DNA from 2 places in the Synechococcus sp. CC9311 genome. Region 1 is predicted to be linked to the other one. Evidence: predicted binding sites of a transcription regulator. Region 1 holds the regulator's gene; the other holds the start of a gene.
The links. The regulator NtcA, encoded in region 1, controls nitrogen genes in cyanobacteria. The targets are predictions, from matches to a motif close to GTANCNNNNGNTAC.

Region 1 (15,014 bases):
ATGCTGGGTTTGAGTGGCGTGAGCCTGGCTGCTCGATGTGCTTAGCAATGAATCCCGATCGCCTTGAGGGGCGTCAGATCAGTGCGAGCTCCAGTAACCGCAACTTCAAGGGGCGCCAGGGATCTGCCAGCGGCCGAACATTACTGATGAGCCCTGCCATGGTGGCTGCCGCTGCCGTGACTGGTTATGTCAGCGATGTTCGCTCGCTCGGGGACTGATTTTCATCTGTGGCGGAAGAGTTCGACGCCATTTGACTGTTTTGGTTGCTGTTTTATTCCTTTTGATCCTTCATGACGCAGACCCACGATTTCCCTCAAGGCCTGATTACCAAGATTGAAGGTCGCGCCCTTGTCTTGCGGGGTGATGACATCGATACCGATCGGATTATTCCGGCTCGATTCTTGAAATGCGTGAGTTTTGAATCACTCGGAGCGCAGGCCTTCGCTGATGACCGAAAGGAGCTTGAAGGAGGCCATCCCTTTGACCTTCCTGCACATCAGGGAGCCTCGATTTTGGTGGTGAATGACAACTTCGGTTGTGGCTCCAGTCGTGAGCATGCACCTCAAGCCTTAATGCGTTGGGGGATCAGGGCTCTGGTTGGAGTGAGTTTTGCGGAAATTTTTTACGGCAATTGCTTGGCTTTAGGAATCCCTTGTGCCAAGGCCAGTCAGGACGAGGTGCGCGCTTTGCAAGATGCAATGGCCCTAGACCCCTCAGCAACCTGGACTTTCGACTTGGAGACCTCATGTTGCAGTAGTGATCTGGGGCGTTGGTCGTTTGAGGTGGATCCAGGTCCGCGCGACATGCTCCTTTCGGGTCGTTGGGATGCGACAGGGCAGCTTTTGGCTCGGGATGCGGAGTTGCAGAGCACGATCGATCGACTTCCGTACTTGAACGGGTTTTGCACGGATACGGCAGACACTTGATTTAGTGTCTATGAAGGAAGAAGCGGCATCGACGTCATGACATTCCTTCTGAAGCGGATCTGGTGTGCTTTTGGCTCGATGGCCCTTGTGCTTGGCCCCTCAGCTGTTGAGGCAGGCTCAGTCACAGCGATTGCGGTTGAGCCTTTCGGTACACCGCTTGAACGCTTGCTTGAGAGTGGCGCGTGTCAGGGATGTGATTTACGTGATGCGGATCTACGCGGCCGTCATCTGATCGGAGCTGATTTGCGTGATGCTGATTTGCGCGGGGCACAGCTCAGCGGGGTGAATCTTGAAGGTGCCGATTTGAGTGGTGCCAGGCTTGATGGTGCCCGCTTGCAGGGGGCGATGCTGAGTAACGCCGATCTCTCAGATAGTGATCTTCGCCATGCCGACTTACGAGATTCGGTTGTGATTAATGCCTATGCGCCTGGAGTGCAAACTGAGGGAATGCAGTTTGCAGGTTCGGACCTAACCGGAAGCCATTTGATTTATGGCGGTGGACCTGATTGATAAAGTGCTTAATCAGAATAGGCGATTATCTAAATCGTTTGATGGGTTATAAGGGACAAACGGAATTCCGGTTCCTGTGAAATTAAAGTCATTGAGACGGAAGCGGAAACCTCCTATGCCTCGATAGGGATTGAAGTAAAAGCCGAAGTCATAGGAGCGACGCTGCCAGCGAAGTTCGATATTTGAATTGATTATGTCACCATAAAATTCTGAAGCTGGATCTACATTTAAGCCCACACCTGCATTCAAAATCAATGGACCTGCGATCTGTTGTGTAAGGCCTAAACCCAAAGTGCCAAGGTCAATGGCTTGATCAAAATCGAAAGGACTTGCTCCCTGCTTGAGGGTGCCACCACCAGTAACGGAGATTCTGGTGTAATCAAAAAATGGTTTGCTAAAAGTTCCCAAGGTCAGAGTTGGACCACCAGTGAGGCTAATTGTGTTTTGCCTTCTGCCGTCTCCAAAGGCTGCCAGCTGTGTTCTGATGTTGGTCCTGAAGTTAAGTCCTGGAACAATCGCGACCGGGGAGTAACGATATGCCGCTAAAGGGGTTAGTTCTGCAGGTTTTCCGCGCCATATTGGATAGCTGCTGTTAAGAGATCCGTAGAAATTAGCTCTCCATAAATCAGTTAGGTTTTCGCTTTCAAACCTTTCGGCTTGATAGTTTCCGGCTCCAATGCGCCAAATATAATTATTGGAGAGTTTCCCGACATTGAAACCTCCTCTTTTTTCCAAAAATCCACCAAAGGCAGAATAAACATCTGTTTCCCCGAGCGATCCGTTGAAAGCACGGAAGCGATAAGCCGAAAAGCCTCTGAGCTGCACTGCGCCAAGCCAGGGAAGAGAGATGCTTTTCTTTGCTTCGCCAGAAAAGCGACTTCCATTCATGAAGTTATCAGGATTGAAAGTACTAACGTCTGCTTTGGCTTCAACTTCCCATCCCCAGATTTTACTGATTAACTCTGCCTCTAACCCGAAAATGTCACCAATCTCTAATGGTTGGCTGACTTTGCCACTATCAATCGAGCTACCAGGTTCTACATAACTGTTTGTTTCCCCATCAATTGCCCGTTGCAAAAGAATCTGCGGTTGTAGGCTTAATAATGTGTTCTCGCTCAGCTCGATCGGCTTGAGATCACGACCAACAAAAAAGCCATCGCGGTCATCATTGTCGATGCCAAATACCCAGCGATTTTCGACCTCTTCTTCCTTGGTAATACGTTGAGTTCGGCTCACCGGAATGGGGAGTCGTTCCTCCACGATCAGGCGATTGCGCTTGCTCTCGATCAATACATCGCCGTTGGGCTGTTCTTTAGCAGTGACATCCTCAGAATCAATTCTTGTTTGTGCGGGTGTAAAGGGATCATTGGTAAAACCCATTCGATCAGCTGTCCAACCGTCCGGTGTGATTGAGACTTTGGAGGCTTGGATGCGCCATCGGCTGATTTGGCCAGTAACGAGTTGTGTTTTGCCCAGCTCCTGAAGCTGAGACGATCGAACGCCACCAAAGTTGTTGTCATCATCAACAGATTGATTGTTAGTAGTTTTTGGAACTCCAAATCGTCTTTCGATCGTTAGTCGTTGCTGAAACTGAATGCTGCTAATTCTTTGGTCGATCATCGCGATCGCTTGTTCGCGCAATTCTTCCTGCTCGGCTGGTGTCATCCCTGAGTAGCGAGACAGGGCTATCGGTTCAGCAGGAACAATTGGTTTCTTCCCTCCTGTGCCAAGTGTGATCTCTTCTAGCTCTTCGTTCAGGCTGAGTTGGGCCTGGCGGGAAGCTCGATCAGGGTCAGGGCAGCCAAGGGGCGGCGGAACGTCAGTAACTTGAGTTGCAATTTTGTCTTTGCCCCAGCGATAGCGCAACCCAAGTAGATAAGCATTGCTTCCTTCTTTGACACCGTTATAGGTGCCAAACGCACCAGATCGATGGTGAATTCTTCCGACCATAGAGAGTTGGTCTGATACCGAAGCTTCCAGCTCAAAAGCTAAGTAATTAAGTAGTTGGGAAAAGTTTTCTCGAAAGGTACGCTCGTAATTACTTACAGATGTGTTGTAACTAATGCCTTCTACGAAGCCGAAACTTAACCAAGGTTGCACCCATAGCCTGACACCCAATCCAACAATTGCCTCGCCAAAAAATTGCTCGGGAGTATCCGCATTAGGCTCATTTTGGTTGAATTCTCCACCTTGTTGCTCGAATGCCTGATGGCCGAAAAGGTCGGCCTCTAGCTCCAGCGAAACGGGCCCAGCGCGCCAAATTCGTTTTTGCATACTGACACCCAATAAATATTCCTCTCTTAGGCGCCCGTTGAAGAGAAAGGTGTCGCCGAAATTGGAATCAATCATCTGACCGCCCCAGACGGTGACAGCCCAGGGATGGGGATGCCAATCTGGGATGGGAGGGAGTGGTGCTGGGCAGGCCATGCCCTCAGCAAGTTTCTTGTCGTTCTGACTCTTCTCCCCTGTAGAGGGAACCGTCCATGTGTTGAGAGGCAGGATTGCTTCGTCCCAAAAGTTCCCAACAGCACCTTGAGTATTGACGCGCTCTGGCGTTGTGCTGCCTAGCTCTAAATCGATGGCTGTCGGGAAGCCCAGCCCTGTGCTTTCCATGACAGGTAGCAACTGTTCAGGGTTGCTTGAGGAGGACGAGGAGGGAACGGTTGATGAAGGACCAAAACCTTCAGACAGCTCATCTAGTTCAAGAACGCCGTAAACGTCTTCTAATTCTCCGCTGTTTTGGATCAGGCTGTAGCGGAAGCTGCTTGCCTGGAAGTACTGCGACCCGCGACGTAGTCGCACGCTTCCGCGGGCGAACAGAGTATTGAAGTTGCTGTCAAATTCAACTCGATCGGCCTGAAGAATCCCTCCACGCAGTTGAGCTTGCACATTGCCTTCAGCAATAAAAACTCCTCGGCGCGCATCAAACGATTGCCGGTCAGCTTTGAGATCAATTTCTTCCGGAGGCTTGGCCGTTGAGGGTTGGCTTGTTTCTGTTGAGACCTCAGGATTTGATGGGGGACTGGGAAGAGCTGGCTCTACGTCGATCGGGACCGGACCATCGTCAGAGAGAGAATTCTCAGTGTTTTCAGACTGTCCCTCAATCGTCTCAATCTTTTCAAGAGAGGTGTCCACAATCTGAGAGCGGACAGGGACGCCCGTCAGCGCAGCGGCAACAGCCAGTGATCCTGCGATCCTGGTGATGGGGCTCAACGCCGACAATGGAATCCAGCAATGGCAAGCGATCCTGCCATGTGTAAAGGCTCTTTAACTCGAGGCCTAACCAGTGCTTGGCGTGACCCTGTTATCTAGGACTCAATCTTCGAGATCTTTCCGGCTGGGTGTGCGGCTTGGGTCGCTGGCAAGGAAGCCAAAGACAAAGATGCCGAGAAAGAAAAAGACGACGGAATAAACCGAAATCTTGAGGGCAAGCATGGCAACCGACCGGCGTCTGAAAATTTGATCACCATTCTATGGCTGAATGATGGAATATCTGGATGGAGAAGCCTCTGCAAGCCCCGGGATCGGAGTGGATTGAAACGTTTCGATGTCGGAGTCGCGTAGATCTGCTCCCTGGGTGGTGGCGACATGGCGATCAGAAACGGCAGCCGGTACTGGCTGATCCCTGGGGGCGTATCCACCGTCCCGATTGGGCTGAGCGTGGACTTTTGATCTGGCCGCGAGGTGGCAACTGGTTGCACCTCGAGCAGACCCTGATTTGTCCCCAACCCTGGATGCAGGCCAGTTCGTCCTGCGAGCGACTGGTGCTCAGCTGGTGGGCTGATGCAGTGCGCCTCCGCATTGATGGGGTCCTGGTGCATGAGGGGGATCTCTTTGATACCCGCTGCCGTTGGCTTCTCCCTGAGGATTGGAGGGACCTTTCGGGGCTGCGGATTCAGCTGGATTTGCGAAGCCCCTGTCATGACGATGGGGCTCTCATTCACAGCGCTCTCGTTCAGGAACCTTTGATCGCCCAGTGCGACACGGATCGGGCCTTGCTTCCTGAAGCTTTGGAACTGTCCTGGGCAAGAGGAGAGTCGCTTCCGGATGCCGTGTTGTCTTGCGACCCGATGGCATCAGAGGCCGTTGCCTTGGTCGATCGCCACTTGGCGGCATGCCCTAAGCCCTTGGGTGTGGTGCATTGGCTGGGCCATGCCCATCTCGATCTCGCCTGGCTTTGGCCCGTGGCTGACACCTGGCAAGCGGCGGTGCGCACCTTTTGCTCTGCGCTCGATCTGATGGAGTGTTATCCAAAGCTGCACTTTGCGCACTCCACCCCGGCTCTTTACGCCTGGGTGGAACGCCATCGTCCGGCCTTGCATGCGCGGATTCAGCAGGCCAGTCGTGAAGGTCGCTGGGAGCCGATCAATGGCCCTTGGGTCGAAACCGATTGTGTTCTGGTGAGTACGGCATCCCTGTCGCGTCAGTTCACGCTTGGACAGGAGGACAGCCAGAGGCGTTTCCCGGAATGGCGGCATGACTTGGCTTGGCTGCCTGACAGCTTTGGCTTCGCCGCCGGACTTCCCGCTGTGGCGGTTGCCAGCGGAGTGCGTTGGTTCTGCACGCACAAACTGGCTTGGAATGCCACCAACCGTTTCCCCCACCGTTTGTTTCGCTGGCGTAGCCGCGGAGGCGCGGAGGTTTTAGCGCTCATGCTGCCCGGAATCGGCACCGATGCCGATCCTGTCGCGATGGCAAAAGAGCAGCGCGATTTTCAATCTGCCACTGGGGTGGAGCAGGCGATCTGGCTCCCAGGGGTTGGAGATCATGGTGGCGGTCCCACTGCCGAGATGCTGGAACAGCTCTGCCTTTGGGAACAACAGCCGCAGGCTGTGGCACAGCAGCCCGGAACCCTGCGCGCCTATCTCGATCACTTGGAGCCTTGGCGCTCCAGCTTGCCGGTTTGGCGCGATGAGCTTTATCTCGAGCTGCATCGGGGTTGTGCGACCAGTCGGCCTGATCAGAAACGTCATAATCGCAGTCTGGAACGGCTTCTTCGTGAGGCTGAGCTCTCTGCCGCGTTGCTTGGAACTCGGGCTGATGCTCTGGTGCCCAGCCACGAGCAGGCCAGCGATTGGCGACCTCTGTTGTTCCAACAATTTCATGACATCCTTCCGGGCACATCGATTCCTGAGGTGTTTGAGCAAGCTGAACCGATCTGGTGTGAGGCACGCCGGCGTGCGGCCCGCTGTCGAGATCAGCTGTTAGGTCATCTCCTCGCGTCCAATCAAGACGGGATGGCGTCCGATCCGCATCGCTCCCGTTGGACCTGGTGCGGCTTGCAGCCGCTTGCTCACTGGTCACCGTTGCTGCGCTTGCCACAGGGGCATTGGTCTAGTGGTGGGCAGATCTTGCCTGTGCAGGCTGCTCCTTCAGGCGGGGTTTGGGTTCAGTTGCCTTGTAGCGAAGGCGTGTGCGCGCTCCCACTTCGGCGCAGCCGTGAGCCTCTGGGTTCTGCCGTGCCCATTCGTTATCCCGTGAGCGTGGAGGTGGTGTCTTCGGGAGTTTGGAGACTGAGCAATGGGGCTGTGTCTGCGGATGTGAGCATCCATGGGCTGGTTCAGCTGCGCGACGGGAATGGTGTGCCACAGCTCAGCGAACCCATGCGATTGCTGCGTTTTTCCGATCGAGGGGAGTTCTGGGATGCTTGGGATCTTGCCGCTGATTACCGCCAACATCCGCTGCCGATGGCCGAACGTTGGTCGGCAGAATTAGTGGAATCGGGTCCTCTGACAGCACGGATCGTGTTGCGCACAGTTGCTGGATTGAGCAAGGTGCGCCTGGACCTCATCCTTCAGGCCGATTCGCCCTGGCTCGAGGCCCAGCTCAGCGTCCAATGGCAGCAGACCCATGAATTGCTGAGGTTGGAATTGCCGCTGAATAGTCCTGCCGTGCGTTGGGCCGCCGACACGAGTGGTGGAGTGATCGAGCGACCAGCAGAAGCGTTCACTCCTTATGAACAAGAGCGTTGGGAACTGCCTGTGATCTCATGGCTGGCGGCCGAAGCGGAAGCTCCTGGGGGTGGGATGGCGGTCTTGCTGGATGGTCCTCAAGGTGTCGATGCCAGCCCGAACCATCTGGGAGTCTCCCTGCTCCGAGGTCCAACCTGGCCAGACCCCTCAGCAGATCACGGATGGCATAGGCACCGGTTGGCCTTCATGCCAGCGCTGCTTGGTTGGAACCGCAGTGGTGTGGCCCAGGCGGCGATCCGATTCAGGGAGCCAGGTTGGGTAGGCCCTGTTGCATTGGAGCAGCGTTGGCAAGGGCTTCCCTCCTTGCCCATCGGCTTGGTGCCGATTTCAGTCCGACCAGCGCAGGGTGCCGGGCTGAGCGGTAAGGCCGTTCAAATTGAATTACTCAATCCTGGACCAGCGCGTCAGCGTTGGTTGCCTGGGACTGATTGGAGGCTGAGCTGCGCCAAATCCAACGACCCAAGGACATTCTGGGAGGTGAAACCTGGCGAGCTCATCACTTTGATTTTGGAGAACGTTCAATCTTCGTGATCATCGAACGGGTCGTCGAGATTTTTTGATGGAGGCCCAAAGGCTGTGTACACCCCAAATCCTGTTAACCCAAGCAGGGCCGCCAGCACGGCAATCGCCACTGACATGGCTGGGGACGAACTTTCCATCACAACTCTCCACAGGATCGACCCCTATATGGGTCGGAGCCCCTACAGTATCGAGACTTAATTCAACCCGAGACTTCAGCGCTGCCATGGCTCAACGCACCCGTCTGGGAGATCTGCTCCGCCCCCTAAATTCGGAATACGGCAAGGTTGTCCCCGGCTGGGGCACCACACCAGTGATGGGAATTTTTATGGCCCTTTTCCTGGTGTTTTTGCTGATCATTCTTCAGCTGTACAACAAGTCACTGATCCTTGAAGGAATCAATGTCAACTGGAATGGCTTAGGCCTGGGCTGACATCCGAGAATGAATGTTTTCGGCATTGGCCTGCCAGAAATGGCCGTTATCGCTGCGGTAGCTCTTCTTGTGTTCGGCCCAAAACGGCTACCGGAGTTCGGCCGCACCCTTGGTAAAACTCTTAAGGGTTTTCAGTCGGCCTCCAAGGAATTTGAGCGCGAAATTAATAAGGCGATGGCTGAGCCCGAACCCATAGCGGATCAGGCCAAAGCTCTTGAAGCACCAGCTGAGACGGTTGTGCCCCCAACGGTTGCTCCAAAGACAGAGCCAACTTCTCCTTCCGATTGAGTCGATGAATCGCGGTGATCTCCGCCTAGTGGTGGGGTTGGGGAATCCAGGCAATCGCTACGCCAACACACGACACAACGTTGGCTTTATGGCTTTGGAACGCCTGGCCTCTCGCGAAGGCGGTGGCTTTCGATCCATGCCGAAGCTCCAAGGTCAGCTCGCTGATTTGGGTTCGGGGGACAAGCGATTGCGATTGTTGATGCCCCAAACCTTCATGAACGACAGCGGTCGCTCGATACGGGCTGCATTGGATTGGTTTGGCTTCGAGCTGCATCAGCTCTTGGTCCTCGTTGACGATATGGACCTGCCGCTCGGTCGTTTGCGTTTGCGGGCCCGTGGGTCTGCCGGTGGCCATAACGGCCTCAAAAGCACCATTCAGCATCTCGGAACGCAGGATTTCGCGCGTCTGCGGATTGGAATTGGTGCACCCGGGCAAAACCCCAGTGAGCGCAAGGCAAGAACGGTGTCGCATGTGCTTGGAAGTTTCAGTCGTGACGAGGAGCCCCTGCTCGACAAGGTTTTGTTGGAGGTCGTGGATGGTTTGGAGAGGATTCAGCTTCAAGGCCTCGACCTTGCAGGAAATCACCTCAATGGGCTTCAGCTGGCTCCTACCAGCACTGAGGAGTGATGGCAGCGTTACCTGTTACCACCGCCCATCTGCGGGTTCAACGCCAGAGTTTTGCAGATCAATGTTTGGAAGGAGACGTCCAGGCCGGAGGCTTCAATTGGCAGTTCAGCTGGTTTTTTGATCGAGGCGAGCTGAGTGTGGAGCCCTCCCTGGGGCGAGCGTTGATTCAAGACGCGCTCCTTCGCTTCCTTGTGAAATCTGACTATGACCTTGAGCCCGGTGGTGATTACACCTTCACCGTGAGGGCCCGTTTTTGAGGGGATCGGGACCTGGCCATTGCAACGGCCGATCTAAATAATCTTCGAGGATCACGAGCGCGGCGATGGCGTCGAGATCACCAGACGGGATGCGCAGGCCTAAAGGAAGCAAGCGCTTCCAGCCCCGTGCAGGCCACAACTGCCAGTAACGCTCGCGGGCTCGCAGGGTGGTTCCTGTTTCGTCCACGACATGGACCTTCAGGCTGGTGGGAAGTTGTTGTTGCCAGATCGTGCTGCTGGTGCCGTCACCGATCACCAGATCAGCAATCTGAGCGTTCTCCCCCTGATCGTCTTCCATCCAGGCGCGCAGCTGATCCAGCACCTCAGCGCTTGGGATCACCATGGCTTTCAGCACCGTGTTCGTTGAGATGTTTGCTAGAAGCAATCCGCATTTGCTTCGGCCAGGATCCAAGGCGACGACGCGTGTCATGGACTGAGACGCAACTGGATGGCGATCGGATCTGCTGTTTCGCTACGCCGTAAAGCGACTGCTTCGAGCGTTGCGAGACCGCCGTTGCGGTCGATCAGCTCTTGGCCAAGCGCATTGATGGCATTGCCATCGAACTGCAGACCCTTGCTGAGAGAACCGCGTCGTTGCACCTCGGCCAATGTGGAGGCAAGGAGAAGATTCAGTCGGTTGCGAACGGCTTCAGGGTTGCGCTCATTGCTCGCGACGGTGGTGCGGGCCAGGATCTCTCCCTCTCTGGTCACCGTGACATTGGGAAGCACTTCAGGGAAGGCGTACACAACGGTTTCGCCCAGAAGCACATTGGCTGCTGAACGGATGTTCACAACCCAGGTGCCAGGTTTGCGAATCGTTTGTTCCAAGCGTTTGATATCGGGTCGCGGAACCAGCAGGAGCTGACGCTCTACCGGTTGGCCAGGCAGCACTTGTTGATAGGCCTGAAGATTGGCATCTCGTAGCAACTGATCGATGACCGTTTTTGCCTGATCGGGGCGTTCCAGCTTCAGGGTCACGGTGGTAAGTGGCTGACCACTGCTGATGGCGACATTTCCGCGCCGCAGAGCGAGAAGAGTGTCTTCCAGTTCATTGAGTTCTTTCTCGCCACTGCGAATTTGCGAGCGCACGGCCGAGAGTTCCTGTTCGGTGCGTTGGATCTCAACATCTTTCGCATCCACGTCTTGGCTCAAGCGCTGGCGCTCTGCTTCCAGGGATCGGGTTTGTTCCTGGAGGGGCTTCAGGGTGCGACGCAGTTCTGCCGCTCGCTGTTGGGCTGTTGTGAGCTCTTTGCCGGCTTGCTTCTGAGCGCGTTTGCTTGTTTTGAGGTCGGAGCGACTGCTTCGCAATTTCGCTTCGAGAGCATTGAGTTCAAAAAGGCCGACCCTGAGCTGCCGACTCACCAAAAGTAAGAGTCCCAGGGACAGTGCGCTAATCAGGCTGCCCGTCAACACCGTGATCACCACGGCTGTGCGCTTCGGACGCAGCCCAAGCAAGCTCAGCCGAGCTTTCCCCACGCGAGAACCAAGGCGGTCTCCCAGGGTTGAGAGCACGCCTCCAAGTACAAGCAGAGCGAGAAGTAGGAACCAGCCGGTCACGGAGTACGAAGAATCAGAGTTCGGGTGGGAGCTCCATCTTCACCTGCAAGGTCAGCTGAACCGCTTGGCAAGAGCGATTGGATCGAGAACAGTGATCTTTTTGCGATCGATATCCACAAGGCTGGACGACTTGAGATCACCCAAGAGACGAGTGATCGTGACGCGTGTGGACCCGATGGCCTCGGCGATGGCTTGATGCGAGAGGCGAAGGTCGATGGTGATGCCTCGTTGACCAGGCACTCCGAAATCTCGACAGAGCACCAGCAGAAAACTCACCAGCCGAGACGACATGTCCCGATGGGTGAGGGTTTCGATCATCGTTTCGGTTTGAAGAATCCTGCTGGAAAGACCTTGCAATAACAGCAAGCCCACACTGGTGTCAGCTTCGATGGCCTGCCGCACTGATGTAGCGGGAGCCGTGACCATCTCCACTCTGGTGAAAGCGATCGAGTGATAGAAACGATCGGATCGATGACCTGTTAGTAACGACAGCACTCCAAAAAGACTGTTTTCTCGTAACAAGGCAACAGTGATTTCTTCGCCGGATTCGTAAACCCTGGAGAGACGAACGGCACCTCGACGGATGAGGTACACCTTTTCTGCGGGGTCACCGGGGAAAAAGATGGTTTTGCCGCGTTCCACCATTTCGGAGTTGGCTCCATCGAGTCCCCGAATGACGTCTTGAAGAGTGCGGCTTGATGGAACCGCGGGGGTTCCAAAGCTCGAGCCCGCCGGGCGAATTGTTGGTGGTGCGTAGCGGCTGAAGCCGCGGCTGACCTCAGCCATGTTCCCAGCGCATTTGTCGAGATGTTATGGATCAGCCCACCCAGCCCGTGTAGCAAGGAACACGAAATGCTGCCTTGTAATGAGGCGGAGTTCATCCAGCGGACAGAGCCGCGCGTTGATCATCCATGATTTTTTTGAGGCCAGGCTCGGCGAGGTCCAGTAGGTCATTGAGCTGGTGACGGCTAAAAGGAGCTCCTTCGGCAGTGCCCTGCAGTTCCAGCAAATGCCCTTCTCCGTTCATCACGACGTTGAGATCCACATCGGCTTGGCTGTCTTCGCTGTAGTCGAGGTCGAGTAAAGGGCGTTTGTGAATCACGCCAACGGAGACGGCGGCCACCTGCGATTGGACAGGATTGGTATTGAGAACTCCTTGTTGAACAAGCCGCTCACAGGCCCTTTGAAGCGCAACCCAAGATCCGCTGATCGCAGCGGTGCGGGTGCCTGCATCTGCCTGAATCACATCACAATCGATTCTCAATGTGTTCTCGCCGAGAGCTTCCATATCGATGGCTGCGCGCAGGCTGCGGCCAATCAGACGCTGAATCTCCTGGGTGCGTCCGCTCAATTTGAGTAGCTCTCTGTTTTGGCGCTCCGGAGTGGATCCAGGCAGGAGTCGGTATTCGGCGCTGAGCCACCCCTTCCCTTGATCTTTGCGCCAGCGAGGCACTCCTTCTTGATGGCAAACGCTGCAAAGAACAGTGGTGCGTCCGCTGTGGATGATCACTGAACTCAGCGCAAATCCCATGGGATCCCAGCTGATCGAGAAGGGTCGAAGGTCGCCCGGTCGACGTCCGTCGTTGCGAGAGGTGTCGGTCATGAGGCCACGGTGCGGAGTTGCTTTGAGCCTGCCAGTTGGTTAGGCACACCATGGATGGTGTCAAAACACTTGTGTATTCGACTTTCACCGCTAGATTCATCCACATCCGGATTTGCCGGACATCGGCGAATGTGATGACCGTCAGCCTCAGCCCTACCCATCATTCTCGTGAGTCGCGGACTGTTGACCACAGGACTCTCGAGCAAGCAGGACTAAGGCGATTGCCCTCTGTCGAGGTTCGTCCACCCCTCCATTTGGTTGCTCCAGAAGGGCAGCTTCAGGTGCATACCGCCTCTTTTCGAGGGAGCTTTTCTGGTGTGCTGAGCCAAGCGCTGCGGACTGCAGGTCTTGGTAGCAATGTGTTGATCGCCCAGTTTCTCAAGGGTGGAGTGGGTCAAGGCCCCCAGAGCAGCCTCACCCTCTGCGACAGGCTGAGATGGTTGCGGCCTTCCGTGGCGGAATGCCTGTCAGATGCTGCTGTGAGCCGCGATGACGAGGTAAAAGAGGCTGTCCAGGAGGTCTGGCAGATCTGCAAGACCCATCTCTTAGAAGGCACGTTGGACCAACTCGTCCTGGATGAGATTGGCTTGGCGATTGAGCTTGGCTACTTGATCCACGAAGATGTCTTATCTGTCTTGGAGCAAAGGCCTTCGGCGATGGATGTGATCGTTACGGGGCCCGCGATCCCTGCAGAGATGATGGAGATGGCTGATCAAGTGACGGAATTGCGTCGAGGTTTCTAATGCTGAAAAACGATCGCTGGATTACGGATCAGGCTGATGCAGGAATGCTCGAGCCTTTTCAAAACGGATTAGTGCGCCACTTGGATCCGGATCAACGGCAGAGTCCGGTTCTGAGTTTTGGCTGTTCATCGTATGGCTACGACCTGAGGCTCTCGCCTAAGGAGTTTTTGATCTTTCGCCACGTCCCCGGCACGATCATGAATCCCAAGCGATTCAACCCTGACAACCTGGAATCAACGCCCATTCATCATGATGAGGATGGAGACTATTTCATCCTTCCTGCACATTCGTATGGCCTCGGTGTTGCCCTCGAGAAGATGCGAGTGCCGCCCAATATCACGGTGATTTGTCTTGGCAAAAGCACCTACGCCCGTTTAGGCATCATTGTGAATACAACTCCAGCAGAGGCTGGCTGGGAGGGGCATCTCACGTTGGAATTTAGTAATAGTTCTGGTGCTGACTGTCGCATTTATGCCAGTGAAGGGATCTGCCAGTTGTTGTTCTTTGAAGGTGACCCTTGTGAGACCACCTACAGCGATCGGCAAGGTAAATATCAGCATCAACCTGAGAGGGTGACGCTGGCTAAGGTCTGAATCAATCTGAAATCAAGGGTCAGAGTGGATTGTTGAACTATCAAACAACCCACGAATCTTTAACTATCAAAAATTAATTTTTGAAGGTTCAGGGAGCAAGCCGAGCTCTGTGCAATCTTGTTTTTTCGTACCAACCCGCAAATTCTGGCGTCCACGTTTTGAGGTGGGGCCACATGAGATCGCAGAGCTCGCGGATTTCCTGCTGGGCATCGAGCTTTGCGCGTAGATCCATGAAATGCAGGAAGGCCCTGAGCGTGAAGCTCACCACGAAATGTTGCCTGTAATCAAAGGGGAGGATGCCGCGGGCATGTTCCTCGGCATAGCCGGCCTGAAGCAATTCCTGATAGCGATCGGCGCTGATTTTGCAGTGGTTTAAATCTTTTTGCCGCTCAGCCTCGCTGTAGAGGTATTTCTTGCCCTTGCGGTCGCTGTATTCACCAACGGGGCGCAAATAAAACACCTCTTCGAGATCGAGTTCTCCAACTGCTGCCCTGCAGATGCGATCGCCTGTATAGCGCATGGATTGAACATCAAAACTGACGCCCACCCGGTGCGTCCGAGCCTGTTGCATCACGGAATGAGGAAACCAGCCCACGTTCAACACAATCTGGGCATGCTCCATGGGTCCGTAATGACCCCGCTCTCCTGCGAGAAGGCGTTTGACACATATTTCGCCGGCTCTGGTCTCATCGGGCCATTGCTCGCGATCGGCGGCCACGAAGCCTTCGCTGTAGTCCTGGTGCATACCCACGTACACGCACTGTTGCGGATTCGGGGTTGCGGCGATCAGATCAACTCGAAAACGAGAGTCCATGGGTGTCGTCTGCGATGAACTGTTCATGCTTTGTCTAGCTGTGGCTGCGCGGACCTGGGCTTGAAACCGTCTCCGCAGGGGTCACGCTGCTGATGGAACCAACTCCAGCAAGCTGAGGCAGTGGCTCATTGTCAATCAGTGCAACCGCCAATGATTCCAACTGGTCTGCCG
Region 2 (15,014 bases), 400 kb from region 1:
AGTTCTGATCTTTTAGGAATGGCGCCACCCCCAAAAAGGCCATGGTTGGAACCATTGATTCAAGAAGCGATTCAACGGCTTGGGCTTGAGCACGGAGAGGGCGCCCTGCGCCTGAACTGGAGTCGAGGCGATGGAAGCAAGCGAGGGATTGGACTCGATCACAACTCAGCCGACCCCTCCAGGCATCGCTTTTGGATGACATTGCAAACTCATACGCCAACGTTCGAGTCCGTACGCACATGGATCAGTCGTCATGAATATCGGCAGGCATCAAGCCTGATGAGCCGATGCAAAACCTTTTCCTATGGACAAGCGATTCAAGTGCGCCGGGAGGCTCAACAGAGGGGGGCTGAGGATGGATTGATGCTCAGCACCAATGGCTATCTGTGCTGCGGGAGCAGCGCCAATCTTGTGATGGAACGCCATGGCCAGTGGCTCACACCACCCTTGAGCGATGGCTGCCTACCTGGAGTGATGAGGGGTGAAGCGCTCAAGAAGGGACTCCTGAAAGAGCAGTCGCTTGCAGCAGAACCGCAACCGGGTGACCAATGGTTATTAATCAACAGTCTTGGCTGCAGGACGATCAGCCAAGTGAATGGCAAACCACTCGCAAACAGAGGAAACGCAGAAGCCCTCTGGAGATCCTTAGTGCCATCTCATTCTGAGAAATCATTGCCATCCTGAGCCCAACAGGACCAATGGGCGGAATGGAATTACGGCGTGACTTAAGCCTCACAAGCCTCACCCTGACCGTCGTCACCGGAACCATTGGCTCGGGATGGTTGTTTGCCTCCTACTACGCCGCCCGCATAGCTGGACCCGCAAGCCTGCCCGCCTGGATCCTCGGAGGAGTGATTTCCTTCCTTCTTGCCCTGGTGTTTGCGGAGCTGGGCTCACTCATCAACAGTTCCGGGGCATTGGCCCAGGTACCACTACTAAGTCACGGTCGCTTGTCGGGATTTATCGGTGGCTGGAGCATCTGGATCAGCTATCTGTGCGTGCCAACGATCGAGCTGTTAGCAATGCTCGATTATCTCGATAGCAGTCTTCCCTGGCTCACACAGGATCGGAACGGCACGCAAATCCTCAGCGGCGCCGGTCTGGCTGTCGCCATCGTGTTGATGGTGTTTTTCACCTGGATCAACCTCAACGGCATTAAGGGGTTGGCCCGATGGATCAATAGCCTCACGATCTGGAAGTTAATCGTGCCCCTGCTGGTGGCAGGTGTGTTGATGCTGCTCAGTCAGCACTGGGGGAATCTGAGCATCCCAGTCACAATCGGCAGCGACCCATCTGCGATCAAAGCTGGCACCGGCACAGAACTTGTGAATGCCGTAGGAAGCGGAGGCATCCTTTTTTGCCTCCTTGGCTTCCGCACAGCCGTTGACCTCGCGGGAGAAGCGCGCAACCCCCAACGCAACGTGCCACTAGCGATGGGACTTGGGCTAGGCATCAGCCTGCTGATTTACCTCGTTCTTCAATGGTCTTTGCTGGTGAGCGTGCCACCGGAAGCCCTCCAGCAAGGCTGGTCCCAACTAAGCCTCAGCCAAAATGGCGGCCCACTTGCAGCCATCGCCGTTGGTCTTGGACTCGGCTGGATGGTGGTGCTGTTACTCATCGACGCAGCACTCTCCCCCAGCACAACGGCGATGGCCTATCTAGGGGTATCGGCTCGGGTGAGCTGGATGATGGGTCGCTGCAAACTGCTCCCTGAGTCTCTGGGTCGAGTTAATAGACATGGTGTTCCGGATCTTGCCGTCGTCAGCAGTTTGGTGGTGGGCTGCGCCCTGTTCTTGATCGGCCCAGGCTGGCAACAGGTTGTGGCTTTTCTCACAGCAGCCCAGATGATCGCCCTAGCCATGGGACCAGCAAGCTTGTTGGCCCTACGCCAACAACTCCCCAAGCAGCAAGGACATTTTCGGATTCCATGTGCCACCGCACTCAGTGCCCTGGCTTTCGTGATGGCGACATGGGCGACGAACTGGTGCGGACGCACGGCGTTGGAGGGTGCGGTGCTCGCCATCGGAATCCCAAGCCTGCTGTTTTCTCTTCACAACTGGAGAAAACGCCAGCCAATTGAAACCAAAGCAGGGCTTTGGTGGGGGCTCTATTTAGGACTTCTTGTTTTAGATATGGAGTTATTCAGCAAAGGGCAACCCCTGGAGCTCTCGAATCTGGCCCATCTCGCAGTGTTAGCGGGTATGGCACTTTTGGTGCTGCCGATCGCGGTCAGCACCGCTTTGCCTGAAGTATCACCCCACGCACTCACACACTTAGGAAACGATCTACAACCTGCTGACTGAGCTCAGACGTAGAGCCACTGGCCACAATTCCACCGCGCTGCATGGCGTAATAACGATCAGCCTGTCGAACAAAATGCAAATGCTGTTCCACAAGCAAAACACCAATACCTTTCTCAGCGATAATTCGTTGAACGGCAGCCTCAATATCCTGGACAATATTGGGCTGAATACCCTCAGTGGGCTCATCAAGAAGCAACAATTTAGGCTGACCTAAAAGAGCACGAGCGATGGCAAGCTGCTGCTGCTGACCACCAGAAAGATCACCACCTTTACGTGAAAGAAACTCCTGGAGAATTGGGAAGAGCTCATAAACAAAAGGATCGATGTGACGATTTCGAGCAAGACCTCCCGGAAGTGCCTCCATCCCCAACATCAAATTCTCTTCGACAGTCAATTGAGGGATGATTTCTCTGCCCTGAGGTACATAACCGATTCCTGACCTTGCTCTCCGATGAGGAGGCTGACGCTCCATTCCGTGGCCTTCGAAGACAATCTCACCGGACCGTGGCTTAAGCAAACCGATCAGAGACTTCAGGAGGGTGGTCTTACCCACACCATTCCGGCCAATCAGACAGACCATTTCCCCGGCACGAACTCTGAGGTCCACATCTCGAAGAATGTGGCTCTCGCCGTAATAAGTATTAAGGCCTCGAATTTCAAGCATTGTCATAGAGCGTCGTCCTCCATCGTTCCCAAATAAACTTCAATCACGCGGGGATCTTGTTGCACTTGGTCCATCGATCCCTCACAAAGAACATGGCCCTGATGCAACACCGTCACAGGGCTATCAAGACGACGAATGAATTCCATATCGTGCTCAATCACTAAGACAGTGTGGTCACCAGCTAAAGACTTCAGCAAGTCAGCCGTAAGATCAGTTTCTTCATCCGTCAGACCAGCAACCGGTTCATCAACCAGCAAGAGGTCTGGATCCTGGCCAACCAACATCGCAATTTCCAACCACTGCTTCTGTCCATGAGACAGAGATCCTGCTCTCCAGTCGGCACGAGACTGAAGATTAACAATGTTCATTAAATGATGAATTTGGTCGCGCTGCTCAGCACGAATGCGACCAAACAGCAAAGACCAAGGCTGTTTAGACCGACTAACAGCCAATGCCAAGTTGTCCTGGACAGTCAAATCTTCAAACACGCGAGGGCTTTGGAATTTTCGTCCGATTCCAAGTCGAGCAATGCGGTGCTCTGGGATTCCAACCAGAGAGAGACCTTTGAAGAGCACGCCTCCTGAGCTAGGCGCAACCTTTCCAGTGATGACATCTAGAAACGTGGTCTTCCCAGCACCATTGGGACCGATCACCGCCCGCAGTTCTCCAGGTCGCAAGCTGAGATTAAGGTCACGAAGGGCAAGAAAACCATCGAAACTAACCGTGATGTCAGTGAGCTCCAGCAGTGGGCTGGATCCAGAAACGACTCTGCTCATGACTGCACCTCCTCATTGCCATCAACTTCAAGTTGTGGATAAGTACCGATGGGGCGAGAAAAGCCCACACGAGACATCAAATTTCTTGGACCTGCTCCACGGAACCAACCAATCACACCTTCCGGCAATGCCGTTACCACAAGGATGAACAAACCACCTTGAATAAAAAGCCAGGTTTCTGGCAAAGCCTCACTCACCAAACTTTTGGCATACATAATTGAAACGGATCCAAGAATCGCTCCTACTAATGTTCCACGACCACCAACAGCAACCCAAATCACCATTTCAATCGAAAACGGTACAGTCATAAACTGTGGCGAAACAATACCGGATTGCACTGTGTAGAGCGCACCACCAATACCCGCTAAGCCCCCAGCGATTGCAAACACAATGGTTTTAAACAACGTTGGGTTATAACCCGTAAAGCGGAGCCTTGGTTCATCATCGCGGATTGCAATCAGAACATTTCCAAAGCGACCACGAACAACCCAACGTAAAAATATCCACACCAAGATCACAATTACAGCAGTCAACCAAAAGAAACCGCGTTGCATCTCTGGCGAGCCCAATTCGAGCTGCCCAAACAACACAGTGACATCGGTTTTGAGACCATTGGTGCCATTGATTAATTTTTGCTGACCATTGAAGAAATTGAAAAAGACCAACAGAGCAGCCTGGGTCAGAATCGAAAAATAAACCCCCTTAATCCGATTACGAAATACCAAGTTCCCTAACACACCTGCGAGCAATGCAGGGATCAGCCAAATTGCAACGAGCGTAAACAAAGGCGATCGAAAGGGCTCCCAAAACAAAGGCAACCGATCAACCCCATAAAGACTGAAAAATTCCGGAATAGAGTTGGGCATATCGATAGAACTCCTAAGTTGGAGATACATCGCAGCGGCATAACCTCCAAGTGCAAAGAAAATTCCCTGTCCAAGACTAAGAAGTCCGGTAAAGCCCCAAATCAAATCAATCCCAAGCGCCACAATCGCTAGCGATAAAAAGCGACCCAGCAGGTTCAAGCGAAAAACAGGCAGAACCGATGGTGCAGCAACGATTGCCGCAATGATCAACACCCAAACTGTCACGAAGAGCCAGGGGCGTTGTTGAAAGGAACGCAACATCAGTTCAAGCCTCCACCATGCGGCCTTTTTGCGGGAACAAACCTGCAGGCCGGAACTGAAGGAACACCACAATCAGAGCAAACACCATGACCTGCGCCATGCTCGTGGTCGCAAAAAATTCAACACCGCTAGCCAGTGGTCCAGGCATATCGGGCCAAATCGTGAGCAGACGCCCTGCTCCAATGAGATCGGTTAACAAGCCGATCGCAAATGAGGCCAGCACGGTACCCAGCAGATTGCCAACACCACCGAGCACCACAACCATGAAACAGCCGACGATGTAAGACGTGCCAACGTTGGGGCCCACCGAACCCAGCAACGACACGGCAACTCCCGCCACCCCGGCCAAACCTGAACCAATCCCAAAAGTGAGGACATCAACCGTGTCTGTGGGAATCCCAAGGCAATCGCTCATCGAACGGTTTTGCGTGACGGCCCTGATCCGGACCCCCCAAACACTGCGGTTGAGGAACCAGATCACCCCAACGACTGCGATGAAGGTCATCACAATGATCACAAGGCGTGGGACGGGAAAGGTGAGATCCATCCACTCCAGACCTCCGCGCATCCACTTCGGAGCGGTGACATCCACATTGCGGGATGTCGCCCTTGCAATACGACTGATTTGTGAGGCCAATCCACCAGCGCACAACACACCAATGAGAGCAGACACAGCCCAACCACCTGATCGCACAAGCCGAGATTGACGTCCCTCCAATAGAGGAGTCGGAAGAAACAACGGAAGACTGAATCCGAGCACTAAAAACACAACCATTCCAGCCGCATAAGCAAGCGGAACGCTGCGCACAAACTGCTGGAGGATCAAACTGACTCCCCACGTGGCCAGCAAAGTCTCAAGTGGGTTGCCATACAGACGTCGTATGACTGTGCGCTCAAGCAAAATCCCAATCACACCGCTTACAGCAAAGGCGCATGGAATAGCAACCAGCACGTAGGCGTTGTAAACCGGCGCAAGAAAGGGAAGTTTGAAAATGAGCTGCACCACATACGTGGTGTAGGCACCAAGCATGATTAATTCGCCATGAGCGAGATTGATCACACCCATCAAGCCGAACACAATTGCCAGTCCAAGGGCAGCCATTAGCAATACAGAGCCGATGGCCACACCGTTAAACAGGCTTTCGAAAAGCAGTTCCACGGGGGGTCTAGTAAGCGAAACAAATAAAAAGAGGAGCCCCCAAGGGGCCCCTCCAACAGCTACCCATTAATGGATGGGGCTATTCGTGATCAGAGCTTGTACTTCTCTCCCTTGCTGGGGTCAGACCAATCGCAAGCAAAGCCCTTCGACGTGGGCTCAAACTGGTTCCATGTCTGAGGATCAATTGGATAATCAGACTCTTCTACGATCTTAAATTGACCGTCTGAAGTGATCTCACCAATCCGAACGATTTGAGAGATGTGGTGATTCGGACGAACCTCGATTGGGCCTTGAGGAGCATCGAATTTGATGCCAATCAGAGCCTCACGTACTTTGTCATCATCGAAAGTACCTGCTTTCTCAACTGCCTTTTTCCAGAGATAAACCATGTTGTAAGCAGACTCTTGAGGGTCAGCAACTACTCGGTCATCTCCATACTTGGCCTTAAAGTCAGCAGCAAACTTCTTAGAGGCCGGTGTATCAATGGACATCATGTAGTTCCAGGCTCCATAGTGACCCTCAAGAAACTCTGGCCCAATCGTGCTGATTTCCTCCTCAGCAATTGAGTAGCTCATAACATAATAACCATTCTCAGGGGTAATCCCTGCATCCTGGATCTGCTTGAAGAAGGCAACATTTTGGTCGCCATTCAAGGTGTTGATAATGACCCCACCATCAGGAAGAGCAGCCTTGATCTTGGCAATGATCGGGGCGACCTCGGTGTTACCAAGAGGCAAGTAGTCTTCACCAACGACTTCTCCACCAAGAGACTTCACTTGCTCTTTGGTGATGGTGTTGGACGTACGAGGGAATACGTAGTCGGAACCCACTAAATAGAAAGGCTTTCCGGCAGCAGGCGACTTCTCGAACATGTAGCTGGTCGCCGGCTCAGACTGCTGATTAGGAGTCGCGCCGGTGTAAAAAATATTTTTCGAGCACTCCTGGCCTTCGTACTGAATCGGGTAGTAGAGGAAAGCTTCCTTAGACTCGTAAACCGGAAGCATGGCCTTACGACTGGCAGAAGTCCAGCCGCCAAAAACTACAGGAACTTTGTCCTGGTCGATGAGTTTTTTGGACTTCTCCGCGAAAGTTGGCCAATCAGAGGCGCCATCTTCAACGATATATTCGATTTTGTACTTCTTGCCATCTACCTCAACACCGCCAGCTGCATTGATTTCATCAATGGCCATCTTTTCCGTATCCACCAAAGTGGACTCGGAGATCGCCATCGTTCCCGTTAGGGAATGCAGGATGCCAACAGTGACGCTGTCGTCATACTCAACGCTGGAGGCCTTCTCATCGCCACCGCCGCAAGCAGTGACGGCCAGACCCAGCGACGCTGCGGCCATGCCGGCAAATAGACGCTTGGACAATGATGAGCTCATGAGTTCCAAAAACAAGTGAAACGACGCTTCAACGCCGGGGCCTGAAAGGTACAGATCAAGTGAAAGAAATTCCTGTATCAATTAGAACCATTTAGAAATTTCGAGGCCAAATACGCATCAATTTGGTATCTGTTGCAACACAAATTCTTCCACCCGATCAAGTCCTTCTTCAGTACGAAGATTGGTAAAGCACCAGGGTCGATTCCTCCGCATCCTTAATGTGTCCTGTTCCATGACTCCGAGGTCAGCACCAACGAAAGAGGCCAGATCGATCTTGTTAATGACTAATAAATCAGACCGTGTAATTCCAGGTCCACCTTTACGAGGAATCTTGTCTCCAGCCGCTACATCAATCACGTAGATACAAAGATCGACAAGTTCAGGACTAAAACTGGCCGCAAGATTGTCTCCACCGCTTTCAACCATCACCAGATCAAGTCCAGGGAATTGATGCTCCAGTTCACTCACAGCAGCTCGATTGATGGAGCAGTCTTCTCGTATCGCCGTATGGGGGCACCCCCCGGTTTCAACCCCACGGATACGCTCAGGCTCCAATGCACCTGAGCGCGTGAGGAATTGAGCATCCTCTTGCGTGTAGATGTCATTGGTCACAACTGCTAATTGCAGGCGATCGCGCAATCTCCTGCAAAGCGCTTGCACGAGCGCTGTCTTGCCTGAGCCCACCGGACCGGCGACACCAAGCCTGAGTTTGCTGCTCATCAGCTCCGGAACAAACGTGAATACAAGTCAGCATGAGCCAACTGGGCGAGCCCTGCACCAACACCACCACACCAAAGCGTGTGCGGATCTTGATCCTTTAAAACACTCGCCTGATCACGAATCATCGGCAACAGTCGCTGCTGAATCCGTTGAGCCGTGGTGGGACCCAGCGGCACCAAGCGGACCGCCGCACTGAGCTGATTTGCAACCCAGCCATAGAGATAACCCTCAACCATCTCCAACTCAGAAATCTTCCACGACAGGGCAGCCCAAGCCCAGGCCGCAGGCCACGCCAAAACCAATGGCTGAGGCAATGGATGCCCAAGATCAGCCATCAATTTCAGCAAAGAACCACCCATCTGTCCTTGCTGAGCTCGCATCTCAGCCGACTCCCTCAAAGCCAGCAACCACCCATCGAGACTGATCAAGTCACTAGGCATTTCTAACCGTTTTTCCTCCCAGCTTTGAAGCTGAACACGCAACGGGGTTAGCGCCGCAGCCTCCAACCTCAATGCACCCCTCTGAAGCTCAGCTTCAATCCACTGTTGAAGATCGAATTCGTTGATCAAAGAACCATCCTGGATCAAGACTTCAAGACCTTCCGAATAACTAAAAGCACCAACAGGCAAAGCAGGGCTTACCAACTGCAATAACGCAAGCGATGTCATGCGTGCTGATGGGCAATGTAAGCACCGCCTTCCGGCATGAAGGAACGACAACACCGTGTCAGCTTCAATCCACGACCCTTAAGCATGGTTTCGAGTACGGAGTCATTCAGTAACAACAGCTCATCCTCATGCAACTCAAGTGCCACATGGCGATTCCCTAGGTGATAGGCAGCCTCCAGCAATGCCAGCGGCGTTGCTGCTTCCACCCGCAACAACTCCTCAAGAGCAGCGGTTACCAAAACATGCACCTGCTCATGCGCATCGGTGAGGCGATCACCAGGCATCAAGGCTCGCTCGCGCGGCAGCTGCAACAACACGTCTCGACCACAAGCAGTTCGACGACGTCCACGCAGCACAGTGCGCTGATCCGCGCTCAACGGCAACTCCATCACAGCGAGGGAGCCGTTCGGCCACGGCTCTTCAGACAAGAGGCGATGGTCCAACACGGTCAAGCCAACATCCAAGGGTTCAGACAACCAACGAGATCACGCCACAAAGACTGCCCAAACAGCACGCCATCATTTGGTAGTCCTTGTTACAGAGCTGAGGAGAGTTGGCGTCGAGCGTGCGTTGATGCAACGACTTGATCCATGGCACGGCACCTGCAACCTGCAGTTTGTTGCGGGCAGCAGTGGCAGTCAATTTCAAGGGGGCTGTACCGCCCCCTTGAAATTAATGCGGGCCGAACGGGGCGAGAACGGGCGTTGCGAGCTGCCACTACTTCATACCGCTGGTGGCCTTGTGGGGGGAGACCAATTGAGCATCAACCTCGGCTTAAGACCAAACAGTCGCTGCTTACTCACAAGCGTGGCCGCGCAAAAGATCTATGGATCCATAGGTCGAAGCCAGCTCCATCCGCTGGGAACTTGGGCCCGCCAACAGGTCTCGGCAGAGCTTGATGCGGATAGTGATTTGGAATGGCTTCCGCAAGAACTTGTGCTCTATGCCGATGCTTTGTTTGAACAAAACCTCAGCGTCACATTGCCCATGGATGGATCCTTTCTCAGCGCTGAAATTGTGCGTCTCGGACGCACTGCCGCAAACGAAACATTGGGACAGGGATGCTGGAGATCAGACGTTCAAATCCAACGCCAAACGTCTGAGGGAAGGCGTTGGGAACTTGTTGACAGACTCGAAATCAGCGACGACGCGCTGAAGGGGTTCCATGGACTCAATCAACAACCTGTCTTCGGCACCTTGGTTTGGGCTGCACCCTTCCCTCTCCAAACAACCAAGATCAACAACCTCCTCGATGACATTCGCCAAGATCGAAAGGCTCTCGAAGGACAGATGCATTGCGGCGCACTCCCTCAGGGACTGATCGCCCGATACAGCGGCTTCTCCAGTCGAGATGCCCGTTTCTGGTTCAGCAGGATTTGGGCTCGCACCCGTCAAGCGCGAAACCTGGCATCGCCAAAGATTCCCAGGGTCTGGCCTTTACAAGAATATCCATTGAGGCCATAAGGGTTCACATTGAACATTCCGCTGCCCAAGAGCGATAGAAACTAAGAGGAGTGCAAGGTCACCATGCACCTCAGCCCCCAGGAAAAAGACAAGCTGCTGATCGTCACGGCTGCGCTCTTGGCAGAACGTCGACTCCAGCGCGGCCTCAAGCTCAACCACCCTGAAGCTGTGGCATGGCTCAGTTTCTTGGTTCTAGAGGGAGCACGCGATGGGAAGAATGTGGCCGACCTTATGCAGGAAGGCAGCACATGGTTAAGCCGCGACCAGGTGATGGAGGGCATTCCAGAGTTGGTCGATGAAGTCCAAATCGAGGCTGTATTTCCCGATGGGACCAAGCTCGTGACCCTGCATGACCCCATTCGCTAAGGCTTCTTCTGATGGCACCCCTGATCCCCGGTGAATTGTTAGCGGAACCCGGCGAACTTGAACTCAACGCCAACAGAGAGGTCACGACCCTCACCGTTGCCAACAGCGGAGACCGTCCCGTGCAGGTGGGATCCCACTTCCATTTCCAAGAAGCCAATGCTGCCTTGATCTTTGACCGTGACGCTGCACGCGGGCAAAGGCTTGACATCCCAGCCGGTACGGCCATTCGCTTCGAGCCAGGTGACAACCGCGACGTGAATTTGATCCCATTTTCTGGAGCACGCCGCGTGGTCGGCTTCAACGGAAACATCAACGGACCCCTCGACGCCTGATTCATGCCCTACCGCATTTCTCGCCAGGCCTACGCCGAAACCTATGGGCCTACCACTGGAGACCGCATTCGCCTAGCGGACACCGAACTCATCCTCGAAGTGGAAAAGGACTTCACCACCTACGGCGATGAGGTGAAATTCGGAGGCGGGAAGGTGATTCGCGATGGCATGGGCCAATCCCAAACCTCGCGGGCTGGGGGAGCCGTTGACACCGTGATTACCAATGCCCTGATTCTTGATTGGTGGGGCATCGTCAAGGCCGATATCGGCCTCAAGGATGGCCGCATTGTTGGGATCGGCAAAGCCGGCAACCCCGACATCCAGGAAGGCGTCACCATCGTGATCGGGCCGGGCACCGAAGCGATTGCTGGTGAAGGGCACATCCTTACCGCTGGGGGAATCGACACGCACATCCATTTCATCTGCCCCCAACAAATTGAAACGGCCCTCGCTAGCGGGGTGACCACACTCATGGGCGGTGGCACGGGACCCGCCACCGGAACTAATGCAACCACCTGCACCCCGGGTGCATTTCACATCGGCCGAATGCTGCAGGCAGCAGAAGGACTTCCCGTGAACCTGGGCTTTTTCGGCAAAGGAAACGCCAGCACTCCAGAAGCCTTGGAGGAACAAGTACGAGCGGGAGCCTGTGGCCTGAAGCTTCACGAGGATTGGGGCACCACACCTGCCGCGATCGATGCCTGTCTGTCCGTTGCTGACCAGATGGATGTGCAGGTTTGCATCCACACCGACACGCTCAATGAAGCCGGTTTCGTGGAAGACACCATCGCAGCCATCAAGGGACGCACGATTCATACCTTTCATACCGAAGGTGCCGGAGGCGGGCATGCGCCAGACATCATCAAAATCTGCGGAGAAGCGAACGTGCTGCCAAGCAGCACCAACCCAACAAGGCCCTACACCCGCAACACTCTCGAGGAACACCTCGACATGTTGATGGTGTGCCATCACCTTGATCCAAAAATCCCAGAGGACGTGGCCTTTGCAGAATCACGCATCCGCCGCGAAACCATTGCTGCTGAGGACATCCTTCACGACCTAGGCGCCTTCTCGATCATCGCTAGCGACTCCCAAGCAATGGGACGCGTGGGAGAGGTGATCACACGCACCTTCCAAACAGCCCACAAAATGAAGGTTCAACGCGGCGCCTTACCAGAAGACTCAAGCCGAAACGACAACCACCGCCTCAAGCGCTACATCGCCAAAGTGACGATCAACCCAGCAATCGCCCATGGCATCAGCAGTCAGGTGGGTTCCGTGGAAACAGGCAAACTCGCCGACCTCGTGCTTTGGAAACCAGGATTCTTTGGAATACGACCTCAACTTGTTGTCAAAGGCGGGTCAATCGTCTGGGCCCAAATGGGTGATGCCAATGCCTCAATCCCCACGCCTGGTCCAGTCCACGGCAGACCGATGTTTGCTGCCTTCGGAAAAGCGCTTGCACCCAGTTGCCTCACCTTCATGAGCGATGCGGCCATGAACGACAACATCCAAAGCAAACTTGGACTGAAGCGCACCTGTATTGCCGTAGAAAACACGCGTGAAGTTGGCAAAAGTGCTCTGAAGCTCAACTCTGCACTACCAAACATGAGCGTGGATCCACAGACCTATGAGGTGTTTGCCGATGGCGAGCTCCTAACCTGTGAACCAGCGGAGGTTTTGCCTCTCGCCCAACGCTATCTGCTGCTTTGAACACAACCACCCCAACCTTGCTGGTGGTGCAGCACATCGATCGAGAAGGCCCTGATCTCGTTGCGGAAATCGCACTGGAGCAAGGGATGAGCATTCACACGATTCGCCCTGATCAGGGGGAGCCTCTCCCCGACCCCATCAGCACTAAAAACACAATCGCTCTTCTACTCGGAGGACCGATGAGTGTCGGAGACCGACATCAAGAGTCGCTGGCTTGGATGCAACAGGAGTTGGACTGGCTCACTCGTTGGCATCAACACAACAATCCCGTGCTGGGAATCTGCCTTGGCGCTCAACTTTTGGCGGTCGCTGCTGGTGGCAGGGTGCAACCATTGCAGGTGGGACTACCACCTCAACCCTTGAAAGAGGTTGGCTACGGATCCATTCATTGGCTCACGAAGCCAAGTAGCGAACCACTCCTACAGGGATTACAACCCAGTGAAATAGTGCTGCATTGGCATGGTGATCGCATCCAGCTTCCTCCAACAGCAACCTTGCTGGGCTCATCACTTCATTGCCCAGAACAAGCGTTCCGAATTGCCAAACATGCGGTTGGCTTGCAATGTCACTTTGAACTGAGCAGGTCCAATCTCGAGCGCTGGATTCAAGAGGACCATGAAACTATCGTGAGCGCCATAGGGCCGGATGGGCCCGAGCGATTAAGACAAGACAATGAGAGATTCGGTGAATCAGTGCAACAACAAGGACGAATTTTGATCAGAAATACCTTGAGACTCCTTTCTGCACGCACAACCAAACCATAAACAGGCCAAATGGGCCAACAATGAAGTGACCCTTACAAGAGCTTCAAGCTGAAGCTAACACCACTTACAAATGGCTCAGGCAAATCACGCTTAGGCCTAAAAAAGAAGTATTCGAGTCCAATTTATTCAAACAATTGATCAGGAGCAGAGGACAAAAGTCAGCTCTACAGCAGCAATTTAGAAATCAGTAGCAAACAACACCTGCCAAGGTGGGCTCAAAGCGATTGGATAGGAGTGATAAACAACGATTCATGCGATGTTCAAGGAATACCAACCATCGCATGGATATGACGAGTATTTCTGCAAAAAGCAGGCTGCCCCACGTGCTGACTTGGAGCCTCTACTCAACTCGCTGGGCCAAATCGGCATGGCCGAGCTCCAACACAATCATGCCTGCGCCAGCAATCTGTTAAGACGCCTAGGAGCCACGTTCCGAATCAACGGCTCAGGAGCACATGCAGACGAACGAATCCTCCCTTTTGATCCATTACCAAGACTGATTCACAAACGAGAGTGGGTGATTCTGGAAGAGGGTTTGCTGCAACGGCTGGATGCAATTGATCATTTTTTGGCTGATATTTATGGACCACAAAATATCCTCAATGACAACGTCATTCCACGGGAAGACGTTGAAAGCTCCCAAGGCTGGCGTCCAGAAATGCAAGGTATTTCATTACCTCTGGGACGATGGTGTCACATTTCTGGACTGGACTTGATCAGGGATGGGGATGGCAACTGGCGAGTACTAGAAGACAACTTACGATGCCCTTCAGGGGTTGCTTATTTCCTCGAAAATCGTCGTGTCATGAAGCGATTATTTCCGAGTCTATTTGAAGGGCGACAAATCCAAGCAATCGATGATTACCCCTCCCATTTACTACGAACACTTCAGGATCTAGCCCCATGGAGTGAAACCCCACGGGTGGCTCTTCTCACTCCAGGAGTCTTCAACAGTGCTTATTTCGAACACAGCTACCTCGCACAGCAAATGGGAATCACACTAGTGGAAGGCAGAGACTTGATCTGCGAAAACGAACATGTATGGATGCGCAGCACAGCAGGATTACAACGTATCGATGTGATCTATCGACGAATTGATGATGATTTTCTGGACCCCAAAGTGTTCCGCCGAGATTCCGTCCTTGGAGTGCCTGGCCTCATGGACGCAATGCGCAAAGGAAACGTAGCGATCGCCAATGCACCAGGCACAGGTGTTGCCGACGACAAGCTTATTTATGCCTACGTGCCCGAGATGATTCGCTACTACCTCGACCAGGAACCAATCATCGACAACGTGCCCACTTACCTCTGTTCAAAGCCAAATGACTTGACCTACGTGCTGGAACACCTCAACTCACTCGTCGTGAAATCAGTCGCTGAAGCTGGTGGCTACGGGATGTTGATCGGCCCCCACGCATCAACAAGCGAAATCGAGGCTTTTGCCGAGAAGATCAAGGCCCATCCACGCAATTTCATTGCACAGCCCACATTGCAACTCTCGACCGTTCCCTCTCTCAGTGAGGGTGAACTCTATCCGTGTCATGTGGACTTGCGTCCATATGTTCTGCGCGGA

Region 2: a site for NtcA is predicted at 7,489-7,502, ahead of urtA (urea ABC transporter substrate-binding protein). Genes of this name have one in related genera too.

Annotation. Positions count from the first base shown of each region.
Region 1 is NC_008319.1:313,890-328,903, forward strand. It holds gene leuC (3-isopropylmalate dehydratase large subunit) at 1-218, shown strand, start outside; gene leuD (3-isopropylmalate dehydratase small subunit) at 291-926, shown strand; gene SYNC_RS01470 (pentapeptide repeat-containing protein) at 963-1,436, shown strand; gene SYNC_RS01475 (DUF3769 domain-containing protein) at 1,449-4,658, opposite strand; gene SYNC_RS01480 (photosystem II reaction center protein I) at 4,752-4,871, opposite strand; gene SYNC_RS01485 (alpha-mannosidase) at 4,934-7,939, shown strand; gene psbN (photosystem II reaction center protein PsbN) at 7,927-8,067, opposite strand; gene psbH (photosystem II reaction center phosphoprotein PsbH) at 8,154-8,360, shown strand; gene SYNC_RS01500 (TatA/E family twin arginine-targeting protein translocase) at 8,370-8,648, shown strand; gene pth (aminoacyl-tRNA hydrolase) at 8,653-9,276, shown strand; gene SYNC_RS01510 (DUF3146 family protein) at 9,276-9,533, shown strand; gene SYNC_RS01515 (resolvase) at 9,511-9,963, opposite strand; gene SYNC_RS01520 (DUF3084 domain-containing protein) at 9,960-11,090, opposite strand; gene ntcA (global nitrogen regulator NtcA) at 11,142-11,876, opposite strand; gene rph (ribonuclease PH) at 11,968-12,693, opposite strand; gene SYNC_RS01535 (cob(I)yrinic acid a,c-diamide adenosyltransferase) at 12,828-13,436, shown strand; gene dcd (dCTP deaminase) at 13,436-14,029, shown strand; gene thyX (FAD-dependent thymidylate synthase) at 14,118-14,843, opposite strand; gene SYNC_RS01550 (thioredoxin domain-containing protein) at 14,878-15,014, opposite strand, start outside.
Region 2 is NC_008319.1:2,521,449-2,536,462, forward strand. It holds gene SYNC_RS13120 (aminotransferase class IV) at 1-684, shown strand, start outside; gene SYNC_RS13125 (APC family permease) at 708-2,303, shown strand; gene urtE (urea ABC transporter ATP-binding subunit UrtE) at 2,266-2,973, opposite strand; gene urtD (urea ABC transporter ATP-binding protein UrtD) at 2,970-3,743, opposite strand; gene urtC (urea ABC transporter permease subunit UrtC) at 3,740-4,870, opposite strand; gene SYNC_RS13145 (branched-chain amino acid ABC transporter permease) at 4,875-6,029, opposite strand; gene urtA (urea ABC transporter substrate-binding protein) at 6,119-7,414, opposite strand; gene ureG (urease accessory protein UreG) at 7,532-8,134, opposite strand; gene SYNC_RS13160 (urease accessory protein UreF) at 8,134-8,802, opposite strand; gene ureE (urease accessory protein UreE) at 8,799-9,266, opposite strand; gene SYNC_RS13170 (urease accessory protein UreD) at 9,376-10,266, shown strand; gene SYNC_RS13175 (urease subunit gamma) at 10,330-10,632, shown strand; gene SYNC_RS13180 (urease subunit beta) at 10,644-10,964, shown strand; gene ureC (urease subunit alpha) at 10,968-12,677, shown strand; gene SYNC_RS13190 (type 1 glutamine amidotransferase) at 12,674-13,441, shown strand; gene SYNC_RS13195 (circularly permuted type 2 ATP-grasp protein) at 13,698-15,014, shown strand, end outside.